2 linked regions of the Caballeronia sp. TF1N1 genome follow. The protein of the gene in region 1 interacts with the protein of each later gene in a pairwise test. Links are inferred from orthologs where the notes say so. Each region holds a gene or a part of one and is shown on either strand. Other genes may lie near its edges.

The links.
Region 2: the proteins of recR (region 1) and recO interact in binary tests that used the Escherichia coli proteins (3 or more experiments, as listed by UniProt). The link is inferred for Caballeronia sp. TF1N1 from one-to-one orthologs.

What each region holds. Positions count from the first base shown.
Region 1 is NZ_CP084626.1:1,646,439-1,656,722, forward strand. The notes cover bases 2,438-5,266. They hold recR (recombination mediator RecR), read right to left. Parts: upstream 4,236-5,266; coding sequence 3,639-4,235; downstream 2,438-3,638. Other genes in these bases: LDZ28_RS07655 (CaiB/BaiF CoA-transferase family protein), read right to left, coding at 2,438-3,370; LDZ28_RS07660 (DUF1653 domain-containing protein), read right to left, coding at 3,392-3,616; LDZ28_RS07670 (YbaB/EbfC family nucleoid-associated protein), read right to left, coding at 4,295-4,621; dnaX (DNA polymerase III subunit gamma/tau), read right to left, coding at 4,740-5,266. Also shown: LDZ28_RS07640 (protein-L-isoaspartate(D-aspartate) O-methyltransferase), read right to left, coding at 1-201; 5'/3'-nucleotidase SurE, read right to left, coding at 198-956; LDZ28_RS07650 (NADPH:quinone oxidoreductase family protein), read left to right, coding at 1,060-2,034; more of LDZ28_RS07655, read right to left, coding at 2,165-2,437; more of dnaX, read right to left, coding at 5,267-7,877; thioredoxin TrxA, read left to right, coding at 8,508-8,834; transcription termination factor Rho, read left to right, coding at 9,075-10,284. UniProt on the Escherichia coli protein: May play a role in DNA repair. It seems to be involved in an RecBC-independent recombinational process of DNA repair. It may act with RecF and RecO.
Region 2 is NZ_CP084626.1:2,049,240-2,066,451, forward strand. What follows is about bases 1-2,860. They hold recO (DNA repair protein RecO), read right to left. Parts: upstream 1,979-2,860; coding sequence 1,022-1,978; downstream 1-1,021. Other genes in these bases: acpS (holo-ACP synthase), read right to left, coding at 1-244; pdxJ (pyridoxine 5'-phosphate synthase), read right to left, coding at 252-1,025; era (GTPase Era), read right to left, coding at 1,996-2,860. In the rest of the region: more of era, read right to left, coding at 2,861-2,895; rnc (ribonuclease III), read right to left, coding at 2,944-4,062; lepB (signal peptidase I), read right to left, coding at 4,204-5,097; lepA (translation elongation factor 4), read right to left, coding at 5,161-6,951; LDZ28_RS09530 (glutaredoxin family protein), read right to left, coding at 7,068-7,322; LDZ28_RS09535 (DegQ family serine endoprotease), read right to left, coding at 7,328-8,896; LDZ28_RS09540 (MucB/RseB C-terminal domain-containing protein), read right to left, coding at 8,915-9,958; LDZ28_RS09545 (sigma-E factor negative regulatory protein), read right to left, coding at 9,963-10,586; RNA polymerase sigma factor RpoE, read right to left, coding at 10,669-11,268; LDZ28_RS09555 (protein YgfX), read right to left, coding at 11,365-11,829; fabF (beta-ketoacyl-ACP synthase II), read right to left, coding at 11,859-13,097; acpP (acyl carrier protein), read right to left, coding at 13,244-13,483; 3-oxoacyl-ACP reductase FabG, read right to left, coding at 13,750-14,490; fabD (ACP S-malonyltransferase), read right to left, coding at 14,504-15,436; LDZ28_RS09580 (beta-ketoacyl-ACP synthase III), read right to left, coding at 15,611-16,600; phosphate acyltransferase PlsX, read right to left, coding at 16,600-17,212. UniProt on the Escherichia coli protein: Involved in DNA repair and RecF pathway recombination.

The sequences.
Region 1 (10,284 bases):
GGCGGATGCCGCCGCACTCGCCGGATTCTTGAGCGCTGAAGCCGCGCCGCGCACACTGCCCGGCTTCGCGGCAGCGGCTTTCGTGGTCGATACCGCCACTGACTTGGCGCGCGCGTCCTGCGTGCGGCCGGCCGGCTTGCGCGGCTCGCGCACGAGGTCCGCGAGCGCCAGCGGGAAGCGCTTGGCGCGCTCGTCGCTCATGAGCGACGGCTCCCGGCTTGCGCCCATTCGCGGGTCTCGGCCATGAGTTTCGTGTGAGTCAGGTCGAGCTGCAGCGGCGTGATCGAAACGAAGCCGTTCGCGACTGCGTGAAAGTCGGTGCCTTCGCTGGCGTCGAGCGCGTCGCCCGACGGGCCGATCCAGTAGATCGGGTTGCCGCGCGGGTCGGTTTGGCGAATCACCGGCTGCGACGGATGCCGCTTGCCCAGACGCGTGACCTTCCACTCGCGCAGTTGGTCGTACGGCAGGCTCGGAATATTGACGTTCAGAAGCGGATGACCCGGCATGGGGTGATCCAGAAAATGCGCGACGATTTCGGCGGCCACGCGCGCCGCATCTTCGAGATGCAGCCAGTCACGCCCGACGAGCGAAAACGCGATCGCCGGAATGCCGAACATGAAGCCTTCGGTGGCGGCCGCGACCGTGCCGGAATAGAGCGTGTCCTCGCCGACATTCTGGCCGTTGTTGATCCCTGACACGACGAGATCGGGCCGCGCTTCGAGCATGCCGGTGAGCGCGATATGCACCGAGTCGGTTGGCGTGCCGTTCACGAAGTTGAAACCGTTAGCCGACTGATGCACGCTCAATGGCCGCGACAACGTGAGCGAGTTGGACGAGCCGCTGCAGTTCTGCTCCGGCGCCATCACCGTTACTTCGCCGAGCGGCTGCAAGGCGTCGTGCAGCACGTTGATGCCGCGCGCCAGGTAGCCGTCGTCGTTGCTGAGTAGGATTCGCATCCGGCGATTGTAACCGAGGAAACATGACGCGCCCACGCTTTGCGGGGTCGCGCACAGACAGCCGTCTGCCCTACACTTGGCGCCAGCCCATCAAGGAGGACACATGCGCGCCGTTCGATGCAACCAACACGGATTACCCGATACGCTCACCGTCGAAACGCTGCCGGATTTGCATCCCGAAGCCGGGGAAATCGTCATCGATGTGAAGGCCGCGAGCGTGAATTTTCCCGATGTACTGATCATCCAGAACAAGTACCAGTTCAAACCGCCGCTGCCATTTACGCCGGGTGCGGAACTCGCGGGAATCGTGCGTGAGGTGGGTGCGGGCGTAACGCGCGTGAAACCTGGCATGCGCGTCGCGGCTTACACCGCGCAAGGGGCATTCGCGCAACAGGCGCGTGCTCGGGAAACGGATTGCGTCGTGCTGCCCGACGACGTCGACCTCGCGCTCGCCGCAGCCTTCACGCTTGCCTACGGCACGTCCTATCACGCGCTCGTGGATCGCGGCGCGCTCAAGTCGGGCGAGACGCTCCTCGTGCTCGGCGCGGCGGGCGGCGTCGGCGTCGCGGCCATTCAGATCGGCAAGATTCTCGGCGCGCGCGTGATCGCGGCGGCATCGAGCGCGGAAAAGCTCGCGTTCTGTCGCGAGCAAGGCGCGGATGAAATCATCGACTATCGAAACGAAGACTTGCGCGAGCGCGTCAAGGCGCTCACCCATGGCCAAGGTCCCGATGTCATATTCGATCCGGTGGGCGGCGCCTATGCCGAACCGGCGTTTCGCAGCATCGGCTGGCGCGGGCGTTATCTCGTGGTCGGCTTCGCCAACGGCGAGATCCCGAAGCTGCCTCTCAACCTCGCGTTGTTGAAGGGCGCGAGCATCGTCGGCGTGTTCTGGGGCGATCACATGCGCCGCGAACACGCGATCGCCGATACCGAATTTGCCACCATGGTCGACTGGATCAAGGCCGGCAAGTTGCTGCCGGTGGTGACCAAACGCTATCCGCTCGATGCAACCGCGCAAGCCCTCGATGACATGATGAACCGGCGCGTGACGGGGAAGATCGTGATCGAGCCTTGAGGCGCTTCGAAGGTTGGTCGTGGGCCACGGTGCATGCGCGACGCCCTGCCCCATGCGCAAGCCGGCACCGGTGTCGCGGCCATCTTCGGGCCGCCGCGAGAGTTCGCGTTTTTTACGCGTAACGACTTCCTCAGATCACGTTCGCCGCACGCAACCGCGCGATGTCGTCCTCGGCATACCCAAGCGACCGAAGCACTTCATCCGTATGTTCGCCGAGTTGCGGCCCGAGCCAGCGCGTCTCGCCAGGCGTCTCGGACAGCTTCGGCGTCACGTTCGGCAGCGTGATCTCACGGCCGTCCTGCCACGGAAAACGCTGCAGCATTTGACGCGCGATGTACTGCGGATCGGTGAACATGTCGGCCACGCTGTAGATACGGCCGGCGGGCACATCGGCGGCGTTGAGGACGGCGAGCGCCTCGTCGATACTGCGCGTCGACAACCACGCGGCGATGGCATCGTCGATTTCCTGCGTGCGCGGCACGCGGCCATCGTTCGAAGCGAGCGCGGGATCGTCGGCGAGATCGGCGCGGTCGATTGCCGTCATCAACCGCTTGAAAATGGGATCGCTATTGCCGCCAATGACGATGCTGCCGTCGCGGCACGGATAGGTATTCGACGGCACGATGCCCGGCAGCGACGCGCCGGTGCGCTCGCGCACCATGCCATAGACGCCGTACTCGGGCACCACGCTTTCCATCATGTTGAAGACGGCTTCGTAGAGCGCGACATCGACCACCTGCCCTTTGCCGCCATTCACCTGTCGATGATGCAGCGCCATCAGCGCGCCGATCACGCCGTGCAGCGCGGCAATGGAGTCGCCAATGGAAATGCCGATGCGCGGCGGCGGTAACTCGGGATAGCCCGTGATATGACGCAAGCCGCCCATCGATTCGGCGATCGCGCCAAAGCCCGGTCTGTCGCGATACGGCCCGGTCTGGCCGTATCCCGAGAGCCGCACCATCACGAGACCGGGGTTTTCGGCAGAAAGCACCTCATAGCCGAGCCCAAGTTTTTCGAGCAAGCCCGGCCGAAAATTTTCGACGACGATATCCGCTTCTTTCGCCAGCCGCCGCACGATCTCCTTGCCCTCTTCGGCCTTCAGATTGATCGTCACGGACTTCTTGTTGCGCGCCTGTACCGCCCACCAGAGCGACGTTCCGCCCACTTCGGGATACAGCTTGCGCCACTTGCGCAGCGGATCGCCGCCCTTCGGATCTTCGATCTTGATGACATCCGCGCCGAATTCGCCCATGAAGCGCGCCGCGAACGGTCCCGCGATGAGCGTGCCGAGTTCCAGCACCTTGACGCCGGCAAGCGGGCCCGTCGATGCGGTCATGTCGTTCGTCTCCGCCAATTTTTAAAGTGGGATGTCGAGTGGCTTGAAGCGCGGCGTGCCGTCGGCGAGCGTCTCGTTGAACATCGCGGCGGGCCGGACCCATAAACCGCGATCATGCGGCCAGAGATGCTCGTAGACGATCATGGCTTCCTCGGTTTCCGAGTGCCGCGCGACGCCGATCACGCGATACAGCCCGCCCTTGTAATGACGATGCGTCGCGAGCGCGAGTGCTTCGGTTTCTGTCATCGATGCAGTCCTTGATCTTTTCTCACACCGAGCGGCGGTCGAGCATCGCGCGGGCGATGGTGCCGGCATCGACGTATTCGAGTTCGCCGCCCACCGGTACGCCGCGCGCGAGCCGCGTGACCTTCAGCCCTTTAGACTTGAGCGTCTGTGCCAGATAGTGCGCGGTCGCCTCACCTTCATTCGTGAAGTTGGTGGCAAGCACCACTTCATTCACGGTGCCGTCGAGCGCGCGGTTGATGAGCCGCTCGAAGTGGATTTCCTTCGGCCCGATGCCGTCGAGCGGACTCAGCCGGCCCATCAACACGAAGTAGAGCCCGCGATACGTGAGCGTCTGCTCCAGCATGATCTGATCGGCCGGCGTCTCGACGACGCATAGGAGCGCGGAATCGCGTTCTTCGTCGCTGCATACTTCGCAGATGTCGGCTTCTGTGAAGGTATTGCACTTCTCGCAGTGCTTCAGATGCCCGGTCGCGAACAACAGCGCGTTGCCGAGTTTGTCGGCGCCCGCGCGGTCGTGCTGCATCAGGTGATACGCCATGCGCTGCGCCGACTTCGGGCCGACGCCGGGCAGCGCACGCAGCGCTTCGACGAGCGCCGACAAGGCGGATGGTTGTTTCATGTGTCCTCATGGGCGGGCCGAAAGCGCGGCAAACGCCGCGTGCGCCTTCGGCCACGCGCTTAAAACGGCAGCTTGAAGCCGGGCGGCATGGGCATGCCGGCCGTCATGCCGCCCATCTTTTCCTGCGTGGTGGCTTCGGCCTTGCGCACGGCGTCGTTGAACGCGGCGGCAACCAGGTCTTCGAGCATGTCCTTGTCGTCGGCGAGCAGGCTCGGGTCGATCTGCACGCGGCGCACGTCGTTCTTGCAGGTCATCGTCACCTTGACGAGACCGGCGCCGGACTGGCCCTCGACCTCGATCAGCGCGAGCTGATCCTGCATCTTCTTCATGTTTTCCTGCATTTGCTGAGCTTGCTTCATCAGCCCGGCGAGTTGGTTCTTCATCATGATTCGGCTCCTTGAAACGGATAGTGCGTATGACGGGCAGACGCTCAGGCGAAAATGCCCGTGCGCCCGGTTGATTCGTTCGCGGCGCGGCTTCTGACGGCGCGCCTCGCGGGATGGCTTATCTTACAGAAGACGCGCCCGAAGGATTCGCGCCCGTTGCGGCAACCGGCTTGATCGATCCCTGCACGATGCTCGCGCCGAAATCGCGAATGAGCGATTGCACGAACGGGTCTTGCCTGATTTCCTGCTCGGCTTGCTGCTGGCGTTTCGCGCGTTCGGCGGCGTCGAGCGCGGCGGCGGTGCGGCGTGCGGGCGCAACCGACACATTGACCTCGAGCGCGCGGCCGAGTTTCTCCGTGAGCGCGGTCTTGAGCTTGGCGACTTGCGCGGCGTCCGCGTATTGCGGCACGGGAACGACGAGCGTGAGCGAACTGGCGTCGCAGGCGGTCAGTTCGCTGTTGAACGCGAGCTGGTATGCGATGCCCTTGAGCGGCAGATCGACCGCGAGCGTCGCCCATTCTCCCGCGATGCCGATAGGGTCGAGCGGCACGGCGGGCGGCAGCGGCGTGGCGTCGATCTTCGGCGCGGGCTTCGCTGCGGGCGCGGGTTCGTTGCCGAAGCGCATGTCGTCCGGTGCGCTATCGAACGCGGGCATGTAGCCGTCGTCGGGAGCGGCGGAGAAGTATTCATCCTCCGATCCGGGCGGCGGGTAGTCGTCGGGCGGCATGTCTTCCCAAGGAGGGATGACCTTGGGGCTTGCTTTCGCGTTGGCGTCATTGCCGGCGCGAGCGGTATTGTCGACGCTGGCGTTCGTGTTGGTGTTGGCGCTACCGTTGCCCTTGCTGTCGACGCGAACGTTGCCGCCCACGCCGGCGCTGCGCCCGCGAACGCCATTGTCGAAGCCGACGTTGCTCCCGCCAATGGCTACAGCACCCGCGTTGTCTGCCGCGGGCGTCGCCTGTACGTCAGAGCCCGCGCTGGCGCGCGGCGCGGCGCGGCGCGGCGTCGGCACGGGAACCGAGGGCTTCGGCACGGCAAGTTTCGTTGCAGCAGGAGCGCCCGCTGGCGCGGCCGCCGCGCCTCTTCCACCACGATCCGATGAAAGTCGCATGCCCGCACTACGCAATACTTCGAGCGCGTCCCTCGCGCCACCTGCGGCGCTGCGCGGCGCGACTGATCCGGCAGACGGCGACACGGTTTCGGACGCGCCATTATTAGAAGCCTCGTCTACAGCTTGCCGAGCCGCGGCAGAAAGCGGCGCCGATGCGACTGGCACTTCGTCAAACACAACGTCTCGTGCATTCCCGACAGCAGACGGCGTATTGGCCTGAACGATCTCTCCTGTGCCTTGAGCGAGCGGCGATTCGGCGGCCTCAGCTACAGAAGGCGAATCGGCAGAGTCGGCCTTCCGCACATCTGAAGATGCGGCGCTCGGCGTGGCCGAATCGAAGTCTTTCCGCGCCACTGGTGCATCGCTTGAAGATGCGATGGTGTTCAGAGGCGCGGCCGAATCGGCAGCGGCCGCGGCATCCCGCGCGCCTAAAGGCGTGGCGCTATCTGCAACAGGAGCGGGATTGGCAGCGGCCGTCTGCGCGCCTGAAGATGCGGCGCTGTCCGACACTAAAGCTGAATGACCGACGTCCGCTCTCGATGCGCTTGACAAGCCAGCCGTGTTTGCAAGCGCAGTCGAATCGCCAGAGGTCGCGTTCTTCGCGCCCGAAGGAGCGGCACTTCCTCCAGCGTCCGGCAAGTCCGCGGAACCGGCGTAAGCCGCACGCGATGCCGCATCCGCCATCGCCGATTCTCGTGCATCGGACGCTCCGACTGGCTTCGCGACTGATTCAGCCGATTCGACGCTGCGTTTCGCTTCAGCGCCCGCAAGCTCGTCGGATGCGTCACGTGGCCCGACCTTCGCCGAGCTCGCAGACCGTGCGCCGTGCTTATCCAATGTCGAAACAGCCGCTTCACCCCACTCAGCCAACTTCTCAAAAGAACGGTCGCTAATCTGGTGCCGCGCGCCCGCTCGATCCGCCAAAACTCCATCGCGAGCCACCGGTGCCGGCGCCACGGCCCGCTCCGCCATAGCTCCCGCGAGCGCCGCATTGCGCGCGCCCTTCACGCTTTGCGGCGCGCTCACCACGAGCCCGCCACCGCCACCTCCGCCCGGCCCGCCAGCGGGTTCGAACGCGAGCATGCGCAGAAGCGTCATGGTGAAGCCCGCGTATTCATCCGGCGCGAGGCCCAGCTCGCTGCGCCCGACGGTCGCGATCTGATAGAACAACTGAACCTGTTCGGCCGACAAGCCCTCGGCGAATCGACGAATATCTCCCGCCTCCGGCCACTCGTCCAGCACCGATGCCGGCGCGAACTGCGCCCACGCAATCCGATGCAGCAAGCTCGCCAGATCCTGCAACGCGGTCGAGAACGATAGACTGCGCAAAGCCATTTCATCGGCGATGGCGAGCACGCCAGCGCCATCGCTTGCGGCGAGGGCATCGAGCAGGCGGATCAGATAGCTTTGATCCAGCGCGCCGAGCATGCCGCGCACGGCTTCCTCGGTCACCTGATTGGCTGAATAGGCGATAGCCTGATCGGTCAGCGAAAGCGCGTCGCGCATGCTGCCGTCCGCCGCGCGCGACAACAACCGCAGCGCCTGCACTTCGAACGCAATGCTCTCTTGCTGGAGGATGTTCTCCAGATGCGACACGATATGTCCCGCGGGCATCTGCTTCAGATTGAACTGGAGGCAGCGCGACAGCACGGTGACCGGAATCTTCTGCGGATCGGTCGTGGCGAGAATGAACTTCACATGGGGAGGCGGCTCTTCCAACGTCTTCAACATGGCGTTGAACGCGTGGTTCGTGAGCATGTGCACTTCGTCGATCATGTAGACCTTGAAGCGCGCGTCGACCGGTGCATAGACCGCGCGCTCGAGCAGCGCCGCCATTTCGTCGACACCGCGATTGCTCGCCGCATCCATTTCGACGTAATCGACGAAACGGCCTTCGTCGATTTCCCGGCAAGCGCGGCACACGCCGCACGGCTTCGAGGTCACGCCGGTTTCACAGTTGAGCGCTTTTGCAAAGATGCGCGAAAGCGTGGTCTTGCCGACGCCGCGCGTACCCGTGAAAAGATACGCGTGATGCAGGCGGCCACCGTCGAGCGCGTGCGTGAGCGCACGAACGACGTGCTCCTGGCCGACGAGCGACTCGAACGATTTCGGCCGCCATTTGCGTGCGAGAACTTGATAGGTCATGCGCGAAATTGTATCAGCAACGACTAGCGGCAAACGCCGCCGAAAGCGGCTGTCCGGCGCATCCGGAGCACGCGTGAAGATGCGGATTCAAGTCGCGTAGATGCGAGCGAATCGACTAAAAACTAGAGGAGAGTGAAGCAGAAAACCGCGGAGATTGAAGCCGGAAAAACGCAAATAAAGCGGAAGGTGACGAGCCCGACCCTCGGCACTGGTGGAAAGCGGCTGTGGCTGCTTCGTTCCCGACCTGACCAGGTTGACCGCGCCACCATGCGAGGAGGCCCGTCACGTCGAATCATATCACGCCGATAGCCGCGCCCGATAGACCTCGCGAGCACGTCGCCGACTGCATGCGGCTCCGCTTGCATTTGCCCGAATGCGCCTCCAATTGAGCGATGAAGGGCTGCGCGACGGCGCCTATCGGCATCGGCGACAGATAGCAAATTAAGCTAAGATGAGCGTTGAATCACGTGCGGCGCATGCTTCATCGTCCATGCGGCTAGTCCGCAAGGCTCGTCAGACGTGGTAAGCCGGCTTCGTCTCGCCCAAGCGGCGACGAAAATCTTTTACTGTTTTGGTGTATCGTGGCGAGCATTCAAACGCGGGCCTCGAATCAATAGAGGTATTCAGACAATGAGCGAATCAATCAAGCACATCAGCGACGCATCTTTCGAACAAGACGTCGTCAAGTCGGACAAACCTGTTCTGCTCGATTTCTGGGCCGAGTGGTGCGGTCCGTGCAAGATGATTGCCCCGATCCTCGATGAAGTCGCAAAGGATTACGGCGATCGCTTGCAAATCGCGAAGATCAACGTCGACGAGCATCAATCGACTCCGGTGAAGTTCGGCGTGCGCGGTATTCCCACGCTGATCCTGTTCAAGAACGGCGCAGTGGCCGCGCAGAAGGTCGGCGCGCTGTCGAAGTCGCAGTTGACCGCGTTCCTGGACAGCAACCTGTAATAGCTCGACCGGTTCGGAGCCAGCATCGTCGGCCTTTGAACCGCGCTTGAACCACGGCGCCGATGTTGTCCACCGACAACATCGGCGCCAAAGCCCCGCCCCCGGCCAACCTAAGGCCCGCGTCGCGTGTGCTATGCTAGAATTACAAGAGTTCAAGAAGTACTAAGTCCTAGAGCGGTTCCGCTCACCTCTTCTCCCAAATCTTTCTGTCGTACCTCTTCTCCCTGGCGGGAAATCCGTATGCATTTATCCGAGCTCAAGTCTCAGCACGTGTCTGCACTGATCGAGATGGCCAATGGCCTCGAGATCGAAAATGCGAACCGCCTGCGCAAGCAGGAACTCATGTTCGCCATACTTAAAAAGCGCGCCAAGGGTGGCGACACGATTTTCGGCGACGGCACGCTCGAAGTGCTGCCCGACGGCTTCGGCTTCTTGCGTTCACCCGAGACTTCGTATCTCGCGAGTACGGACGACATCTATATCAGCCCGTCGCAGATTCGCCGCTTCAATCTGCACACCGGCGACACCATCGAAGGCGAAGTGCGCACGCCGAAAGACGGCGAGCGCTATTTCGCGCTGGTGAAGGTCGACAAAGTCAACGGGCAGCCGCCCGAGGCCTCGAAACATAAGATCATGTTCGAGAACCTCACGCCGCTGCATCCGAATAAGCCGTTGCCGCTCGAGCGCGAAATGCGCGGCGAGGAAAACGTCACCGGCCGGATCATCGACATGATCTCGCCTATCGGCAAGGGCCAGCGCGGTCTGCTCGTGGCGTCGCCGAAGTCGGGCAAGACGGTGATGCTTCAGCACATCGCGCATGCCATCAAGTCGAACCACCCGGATATCGTGCTGTTCGTGCTGCTCATCGACGAGCGTCCGGAAGAAGTCACGGAAATGCAGCGTTCGGTCAAGGGCGAAGTGATCGCTTCCACCTTCGACGAACCTGCCGCGCGCCACGTCCAAGTCGCGGAAATGGTGATCGAAAAGGCCAAGCGCCTGGTCGAAATGAAGCACGATGTCGTGATTCTGCTCGACTCCATCACGCGTCTCGCGCGCGCCTACAACACGGTCGTGCCGGCCTCGGGCAAGGTGCTGACGGGCGGTGTCGACGCCAACGCGCTGCAGCGTCCGAAGCGCTTCTTCGGCGCCGCGCGCAATATCGAGGAAGGCGGGTCGCTCACGATCATCGGCACCGCGCTGATCGAAACCGGCAGCCGCATGGACGACGTGATCTACGAAGAGTTCAAGGGCACCGGCAACATGGAAGTGCACCTGGAACGGCGTCTCGCGGAAAAGCGCGTGTATCCGTCGATCAATCTGAACAAGTCGGGCACGCGCCGCGAGGAACTGCTGATCAAGCCGGACCTGCTGCAAAAGGTTTGGGTGCTGCGCAAGTTCATTCACGACATGGACGAAGTCGAAGCCATGGAATTCCTGCTCGACAAGATCC
Region 2 (17,212 bases), 400 kb from region 1 along the record:
GCGCGCGCCAGGTCATCGGCCAGCGCATGCCGAGGCCGATCGCCTTCGAGAACGCTTCCTTGGCGGAAAAGCGCGTCGCGAGAAACGCGAGGCCGCGCACTTCGGACCGCGCGCGCCGCGCATGATAGATGCGCAACTCGTCCGGCCCGAGCACTTTTTCGGCGAAGCGCCCCTTGGTGCGCTCCATCACCGCCGCCACGCGGCTCACCTGCACGATGTCCGTGCCGATTCCGTAGATCGCCATGATGTGCTCAGCGCTTCGTCTGCGCGGCGAGGCGCGATGCGACCATGATCGCTTTCATCTCGCGCACCGCGTTGTCCCAGCCCGCGAAGATCGCGTGCGCGACGATCGCGTGGCCAATGTTCAATTCGACGATGCCATCGAGCGCGGCGATTGGCTGGACGTTGGTGTAATGCAGACCGTGGCCCGCGTTCACCTTGAGCCCGAGCGAGTTGCCGAAATCGACGCTCGTCGCGACGCGCTCGAATTCGCGGCGCTGTGCGGCTTCATCGTGCGCTTCGGCATAGCTGCCCGTATGCAGTTCGATGACTGGCGCGAGCGCTTCCTTGGCCGCGCGAATCTGTGTCTCGTCAGGATCGATGAATAGCGATACGCGGATGCCCGCATCGGCCAACTGCCTGCACGCGGCCTTCACGGCTTCGAACTGGCCGGCGACATCGAGACCGCCTTCGGTCGTCAGTTCCGAGCGCTTTTCGGGCACGAGGCAGACGTCTTGCGGCTTGATCTCGCACGCGATGTCGAGCATCTCGCGCGTCACGGCGCATTCGAGATTCATGCGCGTTCCGAGCAGCGGTCGAAGCGTGCGCACGTCGGCATCGACGATATGACGGCGATCTTCGCGCAGATGCAGCGTAATGCCGTCCGCGCCCGCTTCTTCGGCGGCGAGCGCGGCGCGGATAGGATCGGGATAGGTCGTGCCGCGCGCCTGGCGCAGCGTGGCCACGTGATCGATGTTCACGCCGAGGTCGATCACACTGGCAGGCGATGAGAGAAAGAAGCTCATAGATTTTGCAGGTCTAACAGGATCTGACGAGTGGCGAGCGGCGTGCCGCCCAGATAGACGTTGAGCAAAAAGCGCATCAGCGTCTTGCTTTGCGCGGCGGTTTGCGCGCTGGTGTAATCGTCGCGCTCCATGTCGATGAGTGTCTGACCGAAGATGACCGGCCATTGCGCGGGCAAGTCGTCGGAGGCTTCGCGTACGCCACGCTCGGGATCGAACATATAGCGGCCTTCGGGCACGACGCTCTGACGCGTCACGGTGCGCGTGAGCGCCATGGCGTAGCCGGTTTCCTTGAGCAAGACGCGCTCGAAGGAACGCAGCACCTGCACGGCGGGTTCGTCGTGCGCGAGGCGCGAAAGCGTGAGCACGTAATGATTGAAAAGCGCCGGATGCGCGTCTTCACGCGCGCAAAATTTGACCAGCAGCTCGTTGACGTAGAAGCCGCAGAGAAGCGCGTCGCCGGTCAGGGGCAGCATGCCGCCGACCCATTCTGCCGTGGTCAGCGTGCGGACTTCGCCTTTGCCCGTCCATGAAAGACCAAGTGGTTGGAAGGTTTGCAGCACACCGCGCAGCGCGGAATGCGGACGCTTTGCGCCCTTCGCGACCAGCGCGATACGGCCATGATCGCGCGAGAAGACATCGATGATGAGACTGGTCTCGCGATACGGATAGCTATGCAGCACGAAGCCCGGCTGCTCACTGACGCGAAAGTCGGAACGCGGACGCGGCGACGGCTTGTCTTGCGAGGAGTTAGACGAAGAAGAAGCGGGCGCGCGTTTGCGTTTGGGCGCGGCGCGCGTCGGGCGTTCGGTTGCGTCGAAATCATCCTCGCGTGCCGGACGGCTGCTTGCTTCGGATTGGCTCGCGCGCGCGGGACGCTCGCTCGCCTCGAACTCGTCCCTGGCGGGATCATCAGCGGGCGCGGATATCCGGGCGTCGTTCGTGCCGTCGTCCATGGATCATTCGCAAAAGGTCATTCGTAGCCGTAAGCGCGCAGGCCCGCTTCGTTGTCGGCCCAGCCGCTCTTGACCTTGACGAAGGTTTCCAGATACACGGGACCGTCGAAGAGCTTTTCCATGTCGAGCCGCGCCTCGGTGCTGATCGTTTTGAGCTTCGCGCCCTTCTGGCCGATGATCATTGCCTTGTGGCCGTCGCGATCGACGAGAATGGTCGCGAAGATACGGCGCAGGCGCCCTTCCGTCTCGAACTTGTCGATCAGCACCGTGCTCGTGTAGGGCAACTCGTCGCCGGTCCAGCGGAACACTTTCTCGCGCAGAATTTCGGCCGCAAGAAAGCGCTCGCTGCGATCCGTCAGATCGTCTTCGCCGTAGATAGGCTCGCCTTCAGGCAGATACGGCTTGATGACCGCCATGAGTCGCGTGATGTCGTCGGTATTCTTCGCCGACAACGGCACGATCTCGCGGAAGTCGCGCAACGCGGACATCTGCTGCATGAACGGGAACAACGAGGCCTTGTCGCCCACGCGGTCGAGCTTGTTCGCAATCAGAATGGTGGGCGTGCCGGTCGGGATCAGGTCGAGCACGCGCTGGTCGTCCGGACCGAAGCGGCCTGCCTCGATCACGAAGAGAATGGCATCGACCGAGGAAAGCGTGGACGTCACCGCGCGATTCAGCGAGCGGTTGAGCGCGCCGCTATGGCGCGTCTGGAAGCCGGGGGTATCGACGAAAATATACTGCGCGTCGTCGAGCGTGTGAATGCCGGTGATTCGGTGCCGCGTCGTCTGCGCCTTGCGCGAGGTGATGCTCACCTTCTGGCCGACGAGCGCGTTCATCAGCGTGGATTTGCCGACGTTGGGGCGGCCGACGATCGCGACCATGCCGCAGCGGAAACCGGAAGATGTGGGAGCGTTCATAAGATGTGTTCGTTATGCGCAGATGCGCGTGGCGCCTGGTGATGCGCTTTAGTGACCGGCGTCGGCGGCGCGCACGACGCGGGGCGCGGGCGCTTCCGGGCTCGCGCTGCTACGGCTTTCGTTGCTGCTTTTGTCCGCGGGCGAATCTGCCTCGCTCGTGACCGCATGACTGCCCTCGGCAACCGGCGGCGCTTCGCTCTTGCTCGAACGTTCCGGCCGATGGATCACCACGCGCTCCGGCTTGTCCGACGCCGCGAACGACGCCGCCGATGGCTCGACATGCGTTGCGCGAATCACGGCGAGTGGCGCGGTGGACGGCTTGTCTTCACCCTGTGCATGCGAGCCGTGATGTACTCGGTCGCGATCCCGCTCGCGCCGGTCCGGCGAGCGCAGATCGAGCGCAGCCTGCACGCCTGTCACGCCCGGAACGACTTCGGCTTCCGCCAGCTTCGCGGCCCGCGCGCCCTTGCGTTTGGGCTTGACGGCGAGCGTCGGAGCGGCGGCCATGACGTCGTCGAGCGCTTTCTTCGCCGCAGCCTGCTCCGCCGCACGACGGCTCGCGCCCGAACCGGACACTTTCACGTCCAGTTTCGGCACCGAGCATTCCACTTCGAATTGCTGATTGTGGGCCGCGCCGTGCGTGGCGACGACGGTGTAAGTCGGCAGCGCGATCTTGTGGCCCTGAAGATATTCCTGCAGCAGCGTTTTTGCGTCTTTGCCGATGGTGCGCGGATCGATGTGATCCAGCACCGCCGTATAAAGCCGCTTGATGACGGTGTACGCGGCGTCGAAACCGCCGTCGAGGAAGATCGCCCCGAAGATGGCTTCGAGCGTATCCGCGAGAATCGACGGCCGGCGAAAACCGCCGCTGCGCAGTTCGCCTTCGCCGAGACGAAGACATTCGGACACGTTCAGCGCCTGCGCGATTTCATACAACGACTGCTGTTTGACGAGATTCGCTCGCACGCGCGAAAGATCGCCTTCGTCGAGCTTGCCGAATCGCTGGAACAAAAGCGCGGCCACCACGCAATTTAGAACGGAATCGCCGAGAAATTCGAGCCGTTCATTGTGCGTGGCGCTGTGACTACGGTGTGTCATCGCCTGGCGCAGCAATTCCGCATTGCGAAATTCGTACCGCAACCGGCTTTCCAACGGAGAAGAGGGCATGGACAGAGTATAACGCGCCCGCGCGGACGGTCGATTCCGCCCGGCGGGCCAGGAAAACACGTGGCGAGACGGTGTTAGCCGCGCTTCTTCACGCCGTTTCGAAGCATTGTCGGGGCGCGTTACGCGCGAACTCGCGCCCGATCAATCGAACGAACCGATACGCTTCAGATTGCTGAAGTTCATCCAGATGAAAAACGCGCGACCGACGATATTCGCGTCCGGCACGAAGCCCCAGTAGCGGCTGTCGGCACTGTTGTCGCGGTTGTCGCCCATCATGAAGTAATGGCCCGGCGGCACCTTGCACGTCACGCCTTGCGCGTTGTAGTTGCAGTTGTCGCGAAACGGGTAATCGTCTGCGCCCATGACGAACGGCGGCACTTGCGGATTGTTCAGGATGGCGTTCTTGCGGCCGTCGAGGTCTTCGACGAACTGCTTCGCGTAACCAACCCGCTCTTCGTCGAAGTAATCGGGCAGCGGCGTTTCGGGCACCGGTTTGCCGTTGATCGTGAGCTTCTTGTCTTCATACGCGATGGTGTCGCCCGGCAGGCCGATCACGCGCTTGATGTAGTCGACCGACTCGTCCTTCGGATAGCGGAACACGACCACATCGCCGCGCGACAGCGGCTTGCCGCTGGTCAGCTTGGTATTGCTGATCGGCAGACGCAGGCCGTATTCGTACTTGTTCACGAGGATGAAGTCGCCGACGAGCAAGGTTGGCACCATGGAGCCCGACGGAATCTTGAACGGCTCGACGACGAACGAGCGCACCACGAACACCGCGAGGATCACGGGGAAAAAGCTCGCCGTGTATTCGAGCCACCACGGCTGACGCAGCTTGTCGTCATGCAGACGGGCGCGCGTCTGCGCGGCATTTTCATCGGCGAAACGCTCGCCCACGCGTTCCTGTTGACGGTCGAACTCGGCGACCGCGGCATCCGCCGAACGGCGGCGCTGCGGCTGGAACACCAGCTTGTCCAGCACCCATGCAATGCCCGTCAACACGACGAGAATCAGGAGAATCAGTGCGAAATTCATTCAATCGCTTCCGGTTGTTATCTTCAGTTCTTGTTATTGGCGTTCAGGCGCACCAGGCGGGACTTAGTCGTCCACACGCAGGATTGCGAGGAAAGCCTCCTGCGGGATCTCGACCGAGCCGACCTGCTTCATGCGCTTCTTGCCCGCCTTCTGCTTTTCAAGCAGCTTCTTCTTACGTGAAATGTCGCCGCCGTAACACTTGGCGAGCACGTTCTTGCGCAAGGCCTTGATGTTCTCGCGCGCGATGATGTTCGAGCCGATGGTCGCTTGAATTGCCACGTCGTACATCTGGCGCGGGATGAGTTCGCGCATCTTCGACGCCACTTCGCGCCCGCGATGCTGGCTTTGCGAACGATGCACGATGACCGAGAGCGCATCGACCTTGTCGCCGTTGATGAGCATGTCGACCTTCACGACATCCGCCGCGCGATATTCCTTGAACTCGTAATCCATTGACGCATAGCCGCGCGAAGTGGACTTCAGCCGGTCGAAAAAGTCGAGCACGATTTCGGCCATGGGAATTTCATAGGTGAGCTGCACCTGCCGGCCGTGATACTGCATGTTGGTTTGCTGGCCGCGCTTGTTCGTACAGAGCGTGATGACCGAGCCGACATATTCCTGCGGCATATAGAGGTTCACGGTGACGATAGGCTCGCGCACTTCCTCGATCTTCGGCGGCTCAGGCATCTTCGCCGGATTCTCGACCGAGATGGTGGTGCCGTCGCGTTGCAGGACCTGATAGATCACCGTGGGCGCGGTGGTGATAAGGTCCATGTCGAATTCGCGCTCGAGCCGCTCCTGCACGATTTCCATGTGCAGAAGGCCGAGAAAGCCGCAACGAAAACCAAAGCCCAGCGCTTGCGAGACTTCCGGCTCGTACTGCAACGACGCGTCGTTCAGCTTCAGCTTTTCGAGCGATTCGCGCAGCGCGTCGTACTGGTTCGCTTCGACCGGATAGAGACCCGCGAACACCTGCGGCTTCACTTCCTTGAAGCCCGGCAGCGGCTCGGCGGCGGGACGGTTCGTGAGCGTGACGGTATCGCCCACTTTTGCCGCCGTCAGTTCCTTGATGCCCGCGATGACGAAGCCCACCTGCCCCGCCGACAACTGCGAGAGGTTGGTCGACTTCGGCGCGAACACGCCGAGATGCTCGACCGGATACTGCGCGCCGGTCGCCATCATCTTGATCTTGTCTCGCGGACGCAGCGTGCCGTTGACGATACGCACCAGCATGACCACGCCGACGTAATTGTCGAACCACGAGTCGATGATGAGCGCCTGCAACGGCGCTTCCGTGTCGCCCTTCGGCGGCGGCACTTTGAGAATGAGCGATTCGAGCACGTCTTCCACGCCCAGACCGGTCTTCGCGCTGCAATGCACGGCGTCCGTCGCGTCGATACCGATCACGTCTTCGATCTCGGTGATTGCGTTCTCGGGGTTGGCGGCCGGCAAGTCGATCTTGTTCAACACCGGCACGACTTCGACGCCGAGCTCGATGGCGGTGTAGCAGTTCGCGACTGTCTGCGCCTCGACGCCCTGGCTGGCATCGACGACCAGGAGCGCGCCTTCGCATGCGGAAAGCGAGCGGCTGACTTCATAGGAGAAGTCGACGTGTCCGGGGGTATCGATCAGATTGAGGTTGTAGACCTTACCGTCGCGCGCCTTGTAGGTCAGCGCGGCCGTCTGCGCCTTGATGGTGATGCCACGCTCGCGTTCCAGGTCCATTGAATCGAGCACCTGCGCTTCCATCTCCCGGTCGGACAGACCGCCGCACAACTGGATGATGCGGTCAGCGAGCGTGGACTTGCCGTGATCGATGTGCGCAATGATCGAAAAGTTACGAATATGATTCATTCAGTGCCGATCAAGCGAAAAAGGCGCGCCCTCGAATAACGCGGAGCACGCCTTGAAAATTTGGGGAAAACTTCAGCATTTTAGCCGAAATAGGGATGGGCCGGCGCTTTTCGCCTTTAGCCCTGATCGAGCGCCGCCCTGACCGCGTTTGCGTCGAGCCGATACTGGCATAGTTCGACGCCTGCCAGCATCAGCACCGGCACGCGCTCGTCGTAACGCGCTTCGAGCGCCGGATCTTCGTCGATATCGATCCAAAGAATTGCTCGGCCAAACTGCTCTGCGATGGGTTCGAGCTCGGCGCGCATGTCCTCGCAGAGATGACACCAGGCGCGACCATACAGGATAAATGGCCCGCCCGGTGACTGGCTCATGTCGATTACTTTTGCGCCGGCACGCGCGGGCGCAACGGCACGAACTGTGTGTTGTCGCCGCGCCGCACGAGCACCGCGATCATCTTGCTGGCGTCGAGATTCTGCGCCACGGCCTCGAACTGCTTGGAACTCGTGATATCGGTATCGCCGACGCGCAGGATGATGTCGCCCTTCTGAAAGCCCGCGCGCGCGGCCGGACCTTCCACTGCATCGACCTGCACGCCGCTCGTCAGCTTGAGCGACTTCTTCTGATCAGCCGTGAGGTCGCTGACCGCGAGTCCCAGGGAATTGCTGGCGCGTTCCTTCGGCTGCGTCGGCTTCTTCTGCTCGGTCTTCGCGACCTTGTCCGGCTGCATCTCGGCGATCGTAATAGGCAGATCGCGCGACTGACCCTTGCGCCAAACCGTGATGGTGGCCTTGGCGCCCGGCTTCGTGTCGCCCACCATGCGCGGCAGATCGGTGGCCGTCTCCACGTTCACGCCATTGAACTTGAGAATGATGTCGCCCGGCTGCACGCCCGCCTTGTCCGCGGGACCGCCCGATTCCACGCTCGACACGAGCGCACCCTGCGCCTTCGGCAGACCGAGCGAGTCGGCGACGTCCTTCGTCACTTCGCCGATCGCCACCGCGATACGTCCGCGCGTGACCTTGCCCGTCGTCTTCAACTGGTCCGCGACGCGGATGGCTTCGTCGATCGGAATGGCGAACGAGATGCCCATGAAGCCGCCGGTGCGGCTGTAGATCTGCGAATTGATGCCGATCACCTCGCCCGCCATGTTGATGAGCGGACCGCCCGAGTTGCCCGGATTGACCGCCACATCGGTCTGGATGAACGGCAGATAGTCGCCGGTGTCGCGGCCCTTCGCGCTGACGATGCCCGCCGTCACCGTGTTGTCGAGGCCGAACGGCGAGCCGATAGCGAGTACCCATTCGCCCACGCGCACCTTGTTCGAGTCGCCGATGGTGATCGCCGGCAGATTCGCCGCGCTGATCTTCACGACGGCCACATCCGTGCGCTCGTCCACGCCCACGAGACGCGCCTTGAACTCGCGCTTGTCGGTGAGCGTGACGTAGATGGTGTCCGCGTCGTCCACGACGTGGGCATTGGTCATCACATAGCCGTCCGTGGACAGGATGAAGCCCGAGCCTACGCCACTGCTTTGTTCCGAGTTGTCCTGGCTGTCGTCGGGCGTGCGGCTGCCGCCCTTGCCCTGATCGCCGCCGCTGCCGCCACCGCCTTGTCCGCCGCCGCCACCCTGGCCACCGCCACCGCCGCCACCGCCGTTTCCGCGCGGCGAGCCGGGCTGACCGGGCATCGGAATACCGAAAAAGCGCCGGAAGAATTCGGACATGTCGCCTTCATCGAGGCCAGGCGGCAAACCACGCAGGTCGCTGCTCGACCCGACACGCGACGTCGTGCGGATATTGACGACCGAAGGCCCCACCTTGTCGACCAGCGTGGTGAAGTCGGGCAGATTCACCGTTGGCACTGCCGCTGCTGTCTGCGAGAGGAACGGCAGGCACACGGCGAGCGCCGCGGCCGCGAAGAACTTGCGCAGCGAGTAGTTGCTCATATGTCTAAGGCCGAGGGATTACTTGGAAGGCTTGTATTCTATGGCAGAAGCAAATTGCTGCAACGTGGATTGCGGCACCTCACCCAGCAAGGTAATCCAGAAATCGCCGCGGCGCTTGACGAGCACATGAGTCGCGCCGCTATTACCGGCGCCTTCCTTGCGCGCGCTTTTCTCCACCGGTTCGATAAAAACCGAGATGGCGGCGAGGCCGTCGGAGAACACGGCCTGATCGACCGGGATGGCCGGCTGGCCTGGCTGGCTCGACGCCATCGGACGGCGCAACTCGCGAATCTTGCGAAAGCCCGCGATATTCGGCGTGAGTTGCCAGCCTTGCGCTTCGATATCCACCGGCTGCACGGGAGGCCGCACCGTGGTCCAGCCCGCCGTGCTGCGCATGCCGCTTGCAATCGACGCCTTGTCGATCGCCCCGCCTATACGCACCTGAGAGAATGAAAGCTGTTCCAACACCTGGCCGTCCGGATCGAGCGTCTGGGCGCGCAACAGCAAACCAGTCTTGGCATCCGCCCAAAGCTTGTACGCGAACCGGTAAGAATCTCTTGGATCGAGTTCGAGCACTTGGCTTTCGAGCCCCGCCACGCGGTCGGTGCCCAAGAGCTTCGGTTCGTAGACGGACAGAACCTGATCGCCGCTCGTCGATAACAAAGCGGGAAAAGAATCCTTGCTCTGCCGATGTTCGACCACGAGCAGATGGCGCTCCGGGACGAACGTGTACATGTCGTCGTCGTGACGAAGCATGCGGCGCGGGGCGCCGTCGAGACTTTCGAGCGATTCGTATTCGCCGTCGCCGCGCGTGGCGACATGCGTGATGCGCGACGACTGCACCGTCGCACCGCGCTGATAAACGAAAGTACCCTCGTAATTCTGCTGCTGGGCCGCTTCGTGAATGCGGTTAAGCAGAGTGGCGGCTGTCTTGCGCTGCGCGGCGGGGTCGTCCCCCTGAGCGAAACTGCTCGATGCCGCCGCGAACAACGCGGCTGCGCAAAGCATCAACGCCGGCAGCCGCCCCCAATATCTAGTTTTATTCAACCGCACACTCGCCATCAGGTTATTGGCCCTGCGTCGTCACCGCCGCGCGAATCAAAGGCATGGAGCCGGGCATGGCCGGCTGCTGGGAGAACTGTTGATGCGCTTCGAGGTATTGATCGAGGCTCGCGTCGCGGATGATGTTCGCCTCCACCAACGGCGCGCGCGTGCTCACCGCCGGCACGGACGCCATGGCGACGCGCTGAACCGAGTCGCCCTGCGTGCTTGCCACTGGCGCGCCCAGACGGCTGTCGACGCCCTGCAACTGCGGCACGACGATCCACGTGAGCGTGGCAGCCGCCGCGGCAACGGCGAAAGCCGGCACGACACGACGGCGCAACATGCCGCCACGCGCCTTCTGTGTCTGTGCCACCGCAGCTGGCGCCAGCACATGCGCCTCGGCCTCGAAACGCGCTGCAAACGCTGTCATGAACGCGCTGCTCTTCGCCGGGCTTTCTGCCAGATCGTCGGAACGCAGCGCGTCGCCGATCAGGTGATAGTCCGACCATGACGCGCGGTCACGGTTATTGAGTTCAGCAAGAAACTGGCTGATATTTCCGAGTTCGTCGAGCGACTCGCCATCCACAAACGCGGAAAGGCGCTCACCGCGCGAACTGTTATTCGATTGCACCGGAACCGACCCCATGATGCTCCCCATCTCTGACACCACCCCGTAGTGACACCACCTAACCCAGATATTGCGTCCCTGCCCCGGGGCGACGCGCTGCTTACCAGCGCTTGCCTTCAGGAGTGTCCAACAACGGACGCAATTTTGCCGCAATGGCTTCGCGAGCACGGAAAATTCTTGATCTGACGGTGCCGATTGGGCATGCCATCATTTCGGCGATTTCTTCGTAACTTAAACCCTCGATTTCCCGGAGCGTGATGGCGGTGCGTAATTCCTCGGGTAGCAGCGCCATCGCAGCATTGACCGTCTGGGCAATCTGCTTGCTCATCAACATCGACTCGGGCGTGTTGATATCCCTTAGTTGGTCTGCATCGGAGAAAGTTTCCGCTTCTTCTGCATCGGCTTCGGTAGAAGTTGGAGCGCGGCGTCCTTGAGTGGCAAGGTAATTCTTTGCCGTGTTGACCGCAATCCGGTAGAGCCAGGTGTAGAAGGCCGATTCGCCGCGAAACTGCGGCAGCGCGCGATAAGCCTTGATGAAGGCGTCCTGGGCGACGTCCTCGACCTCGGCGGGGTCGCGCACGAGGCGCGAGATCAGTCGAATGATCTTGCGGTGGTATTTGGCGACCAGCAGTTCGAACGCGGCCTTGTCACCTTTTTGGACACGCTCGACCAGCAATTGGTCGATTTCTTTTTCGCTCACCTGGGAAATCCGTTTCACTTTGGGGAGTTGCGCGGACGGCTATTGTAGCCTCCCAGCCTTCGCGTTATCCCGGATGCTCATCGACCGTTACAGTCTTTACAGACAAGAGCTGGCCGCGCGGCGGGCGCTGACTGAAAGCTGGCGGAAAGTATCGGCGTCGAGGGAATCGGCGGCGATGAGCAGTGCTTCGCGGCGTTTTATTTCCGTCGATACGTCGAGCGCGAGCAAGCGCCCGCTCCACTGCGCGCAGCCGATGATGCGCCAGTAGCGCGCGTTCCCGGCACGGTCCCAGACGGTCAAGCCCTCCGCATGCAGACCGATGGCCGCCGGTTGCCGACGCGCCCAGCGCCGCGCAGCAAAACCGAGCGTAGCGACGCATACCGCAGAGGCGGCGAAGGCATCGAACGCGCCGGCGTGCCCGTGTACGCACTGGAACACCGCGAAACCGGCGACGACGATGAACCCGAGCAGCGCGGCCTGCAGAAAACGCGACGGCCGCAGCGCGATGCGCGGCGGCGTGCCGGCATCCCGTTGCGGCCGATCGACAAACGCGCTCGTCATTCCGTTCCCGTCCCAACGAGCGCGCGTGCTCAGTGACGCTTGAAGACGAGCGAACCGTTCGTTCCGCCGAAGCCGAACGAATTTTTCACCGCGACGTCGATCTTCATTTCCCGCGCGGTGTTCGCACAGTAGTCCAGGTCGCACTGCGGGTCCTGGTTGAAGATGTTGATGGTCGGCGGCGAAATCTGGTTATGGATCGCGAGCACGGTGAAGACCGACTCCAGCCCGCCCGCGCCGCCCAGCAAGTGGCCGGTCATCGACTTGGTGGAATTGACGACGACGCTCCTCGCGTGATCGCCGAGCGCGCGCTTGATGCCCGTGGTTTCCGCGATATCGCCGAGCGGCGTGGACGTGCCGTGCGCGTTCACGTAGTTCACTTCGTCGACATTGACCTTCGCGTTCTTCAACGCGTTGACCATGGCGCGACGGCCGCCGTCGCCGTCTTCGGGCGGCGCGGTCATGTGATATGCGTCGCCGCTCATGCCGTAGCCGAGCACTTCCGCATAGATCTTCGCGCCGCGCGCCTTCGCGTGCTCGTACTCTTCGAGCACCATCACGCCCGCGCCTTCGCCAAGCACGAAGCCGTCGCGGTCGGTGTCCCACGGACGGCTGGCCGTGGCGGGGTCGTCGTTACGCTGCGAGAGCGCGCGCGCCGCCGCAAAGCCGCCGATACCGAGCGGAGAAACCGTGGCTTCCGCGCCGCCCGCGATCATCACGTCCGCGTCGCCGTATTCGATCAACCGCGATGCTTCGCCGATGCAGTGCAAACCGGTCGTGCAAGCCGTGACGATGGCCAGATTCGGACCCTTGAGACCGAAGCGGATGGACAGATGACCGGAGATCATGTTGATGATCGACGCCGGCACGAAGAACGGCGAAATACGGCGCGGACCGCGATTGAGCAGCTCGGTTTGGGTGACTTCGATCATCGGCAAGCCGCCGATGCCCGAACCCACCACCACGCCCACGCGCTCCGCGTTTTCCTCGGTGATTTCGAGGCCGCTGTCCTGCATGGCCTGCACGCCGGCCGCAAAGCCGTAATGGATGAAGGTATCCATGTGGCGCGCTTCTTTGGCGGGCATGTAGTCTTCGATGTTGAACCCCTTCACTTCGCCCGCGAAACGCGTGGAGAAGTTCGTGGCATCGAACTTGGTGATGTTGGCGATGCCCGACTTGCCCGCGACCAGATTCGCCCAGCCGTCGGCAACGGTATTGCCGACAGGCGAAACGAGCCCAAGGCCTGTAACAACAACTCGACGACGGCTCACGATAACCCCTTATCCATAGAATGACGAAAAACAAAAGCCACAGCGGCCACAGGAAACCGCCCTGTGTGCCCTGTGGCTGTTAAATCGGTCTGAGCAGCGACAAAACATCTGGCTCGATGAGCGATGAGTCGCTGGCGCGTCCGGCCTTAGGCCTTGACGTTGGCGCGAGCGTAGTCGATTGCTTGCTGAACCGTGGTGATCTTTTCTGCCTCTTCATCGGGAATTTCCATGCCGAACTCGTCTTCCAGTGCCATCACCAGTTCGACGGTATCGAGCGAGTCAGCGCCGAGATCGTTGACGAACGAAGCTTCGTTCTTGATTTCAGCTTCGGCCACGCCAAGTTGTTCGGCGACGATCTTCTTCACGCGCTGTTCGATATTGTCCATGCAGCCCTCCGAGGGATAAAAAGTTCAAAAATACGAGTGCGCGCATTTTATCAGGTTTGGACCCGCAAAATACGGCGCGTCAGTTCCATGCTGCGCTGCCCGACGCGCTCCTACAAGAGGGCTTGCCGGGCTTCACAGCGATTTTTTCTGCCACCGAGTCCGGCGGTGCGCGCCATGCCTTGAGCATTTTGCGCGCCCGTCTCGGCGCGGATATTAAGCGAAAAACGGCGAAATGCCTATTGCGCCCTTTCCTCGCCTTTACAGCTTTACATGTACATGCCGCCGTTCACGTGCAAGGTCGTGCCGGTGATGTATCCAGCGAACGGCGACGCCAGGAACGACACAGCATGCGCGATATCTTCCGGGCTGCCCAGTCGGCCAAGTGGTATCTGCGCGGTGAGCGCGGTGCGCTGCTCTTCGGGCAAAACCTTGGTCATGTCGGTATCGATGAAACCCGGCGCGATGCAGTTCACCGTAATGCCGCGGCTGCCGATCTCGCGTGCGAGCGCCCGCGTCATGCCCGCCACGCCCGCCTTCGCCGCCGCATAGTTGGCCTGGCCGGGATTGCCCGACGAGCCGACCACCGACGTGATGTTGATGATGCGCCCGCCACGCGCCTTCATCATCGGGCGCAGGACGGCGCGTGATAGACGAAACACGGCGCGCAGATTGGTGTCGATGACGGCGTCGAATTCGTCGTCTTTCATGCGCATGGCAAGCTGATCTTTGGTGATGCCCGCGTTGTTCACGAGAATGTTCAGGCCACCGAACTCCTTGACCGTGGACTCGATGAACGAGTCCGCGGCGGCTGCGTCGTTGACGTCGAGCACCGCGCCGCGACCCTTGCCGCCCGCTTGCTGCAACGCTTCGCCAATGCCGGCCGCGCCGCTTTCGCTCGTCGCCGTGCCGATGACCGTCGCGCCCTGCCGCGCGAGTTCCAGCGCGATTGCCCGGCCAATGCCGCGCGACGCGCCCGTGACGATAGCTACCTGATTGTCCAGATTCATTGTTCCACTCCGACTATGCAGCGATCAGTTTGCGCGTTTCTTCGAGCGATGCCGGATCGAAAATCGATCCGCCGACGAGGTTGCCGTCGATCCGCTTCGTGAGACCCGCGAGCACCTTGCCCGGACCGCATTCAATCACGTGCGTGACGCCTTCGCGCGCAATCGCCTGCACGCATTCGACCCAGCGCACCGGGCCTGCTGCCTGACGCACGAGCGCGTCCTTGATAGCGGCGGGATCGGAGACGTTTGCCACGTCGATGTTATTGATCAGCGGAATCCGCGGCGCCTCGATGTCGACCTTCGCGAGGTAATCGCGCAACTGGTCCGAAGCGGGCTTCAGCAGCGACGAATGAAACGGCGCGGAAACCGGCAGCGGCAGCGCGCGCTTCGCGCCCTTCGCCTTTGCGATTTCGCATGCCTTTTCGACGGCCGCCTTGGAGCCCGCGATCACGACTTGCGCCGGCGCGTTGAAGTTGACGGCTTCGACCACGCCCGCCGACGACGCTTCGGCGCATACGGCGCGCACGGTGTCGTCGTCGAGACCCAGGATCGCGGCCATGCCGCCGACGCCCACCGGAACCGCGCTCTGCATTGCTTGCGCGCGGAATCGCACGAGCGGCACGGCATCCGCGAAAGCCAGCGCGCCGGCCGCGACGAGCGCGGTGTATTCGCCGAGGCTATGGCCTGCAACGATCGCCGGCTTCAGACCGGTTTGTGCTTCCCACACGCGGTAAATGGCATAAGCCGCCGTCAGCATGACGGGCTGTGTGTTGGTCGTGAGATTCAGCTCTTCGGCCGGACCTTCGGCGATCAGCTTGCCGAGATCCTGGCCGAGCGCATCGGATGCCTGCTGCACGGTGTTGCGCACGACGGCGTGATCGGCGAATGCGTTGAGCATGCCGATCGACTGCGAACCTTGGCCGGGGAAAACGAACGCAAATTTCATATCGTCCTCGTTGGATTGGAACGATCCGCCTCTCTGCGCCGGCCGGCAAATGGCCGACGCCGGCTGTGCTTGCGCCGCGCGCGCATGGTGTGGCCGCGGCGGCCTTTTCAGCGGATCGAATTCAGATTGATGGGGATCGAGAAGATTGAGGAAGAAAGCGAGTGGCTTGAGCGATCAATAGCGGAAGACCGACGCGCCCCACGTGAAGCCGCCGCCCACGCCTTCGATCAGCACGTTCTGGCCACGCTTAATACGCCCGTCGCGCACGGCGACATCGAGCGCGAGCGGAATCGACGCCGCCGACGTATTGCCATGCTCGCCCACCGTCACGACCATGCGCTCCTGCGGCAGATGCAGCTTGCGGCAAGTGCTCTGCATGATGCGGATATTGGCTTGATGGGGGATCAGCCAGTCGATGTCGTTCGGCGTGAGCTTCGCTTTCTCAAGCGCTTCGATAGCCACTTTTTCGAGCACGTTGACGGCGAGCTTGAACACCGCCTGGCCATCCATGTGCAGGAACGCGCTGCCGGAAATCACACCGCCGTTCACGTTGCCCGGCGTGCAGAGAATGTCGGAATAGCTGCCGTCCGCATGCAGCGCGCTCGACAGCACGCCCGCTTCCTCGGACGCCTGCAGCACGACCGCGCCCGCGCCGTCGCCGAACAGCACGCAGGTCGTGCGGTCCTTGAAGTCGAGAATGCGCGAGAACGTTTCCGCGCCGACGACGAGCGCCGTGCGATTCAGACCGCTGCGAATGAAACTGTCCGCCGTCGCGACGCCATAAGCGAAACCGGAACAGACGGCCTGCACGTCGAACGCCGCGCCGTTGTTCTTGATGCCGAGCTTGTTCTGCAAGAGACACGCCGTGCTCGGAAACACGAAGTCCGGCGTGGAGGTTGCCACGATAATGAGATCGATGGATTGCGGGTCGATGCCCGCCGCCTCGATGGCTCGTTGCGATGCGACCAGCGCGAGATCGCTCGTGGTTTGATCAGGAGCCGCAAAGTGCCGTGCGTGAATGCCGGTTCGCGCGACGATCCATTCGTCGCTCGTCTCGACGCCTTCTTTAGCGAGACGGTCCGCCAATGCCTGATTCGTAACGCGCTCGGCCGGCAGATAGCTGCCTGTGCCGAGCACTCGAGCGTAAAGATTGGATTGAGCCATTATGCCTTCGAGTGTAGCGCAGTCCCCGAGGCGTCCGGCGGATTCGGACGCGAGTTCGGCTGCGGGTTCAGTTCCGTCGCGACGCCGCTTGCGGCATCGGTGGCGGAAGTGCTCGCGGCGCCTTCGCGCGCGGCAGGCGCATTCTCCTCCATTGCGCGCACGAGACGTTCGAGCACACCATTTTTGACGGCATCATACCCGCGTTTGATGGCCCACTCAAACCCGAAGGCTTCGGCCGATCCGTGGCTCTTGATCACGAGGCCGCGCAATCCCAGCAAGGCGGCGCCGTTATATTGCGCGGGATCGACGCGCTTCTTGAAACGCTTGAGAACGGGCAGCGCCACGAGCGCCATCAGCTTGCTCGGCAGGTTGCGGCTGAACTCTTCCTTGATGATGTCGGCAAGCATTTTCGCGAGACCTTCGGAAGTCTTCAACGCGACATTGCCGACGAAGCCGTCGCAAACCACGACATCGGTCGTGCCTTTATAGATGTCGTTGCCTTCCACGTTGCCGTAGAAGTTGAGCGTGCTCGCACGCAGCAGTTCGCCCGCGCGCTTGATCGTTTCGTTGCCCTTGATGACTTCTTCGCCGATATTGAGCAAGCCGATGGTC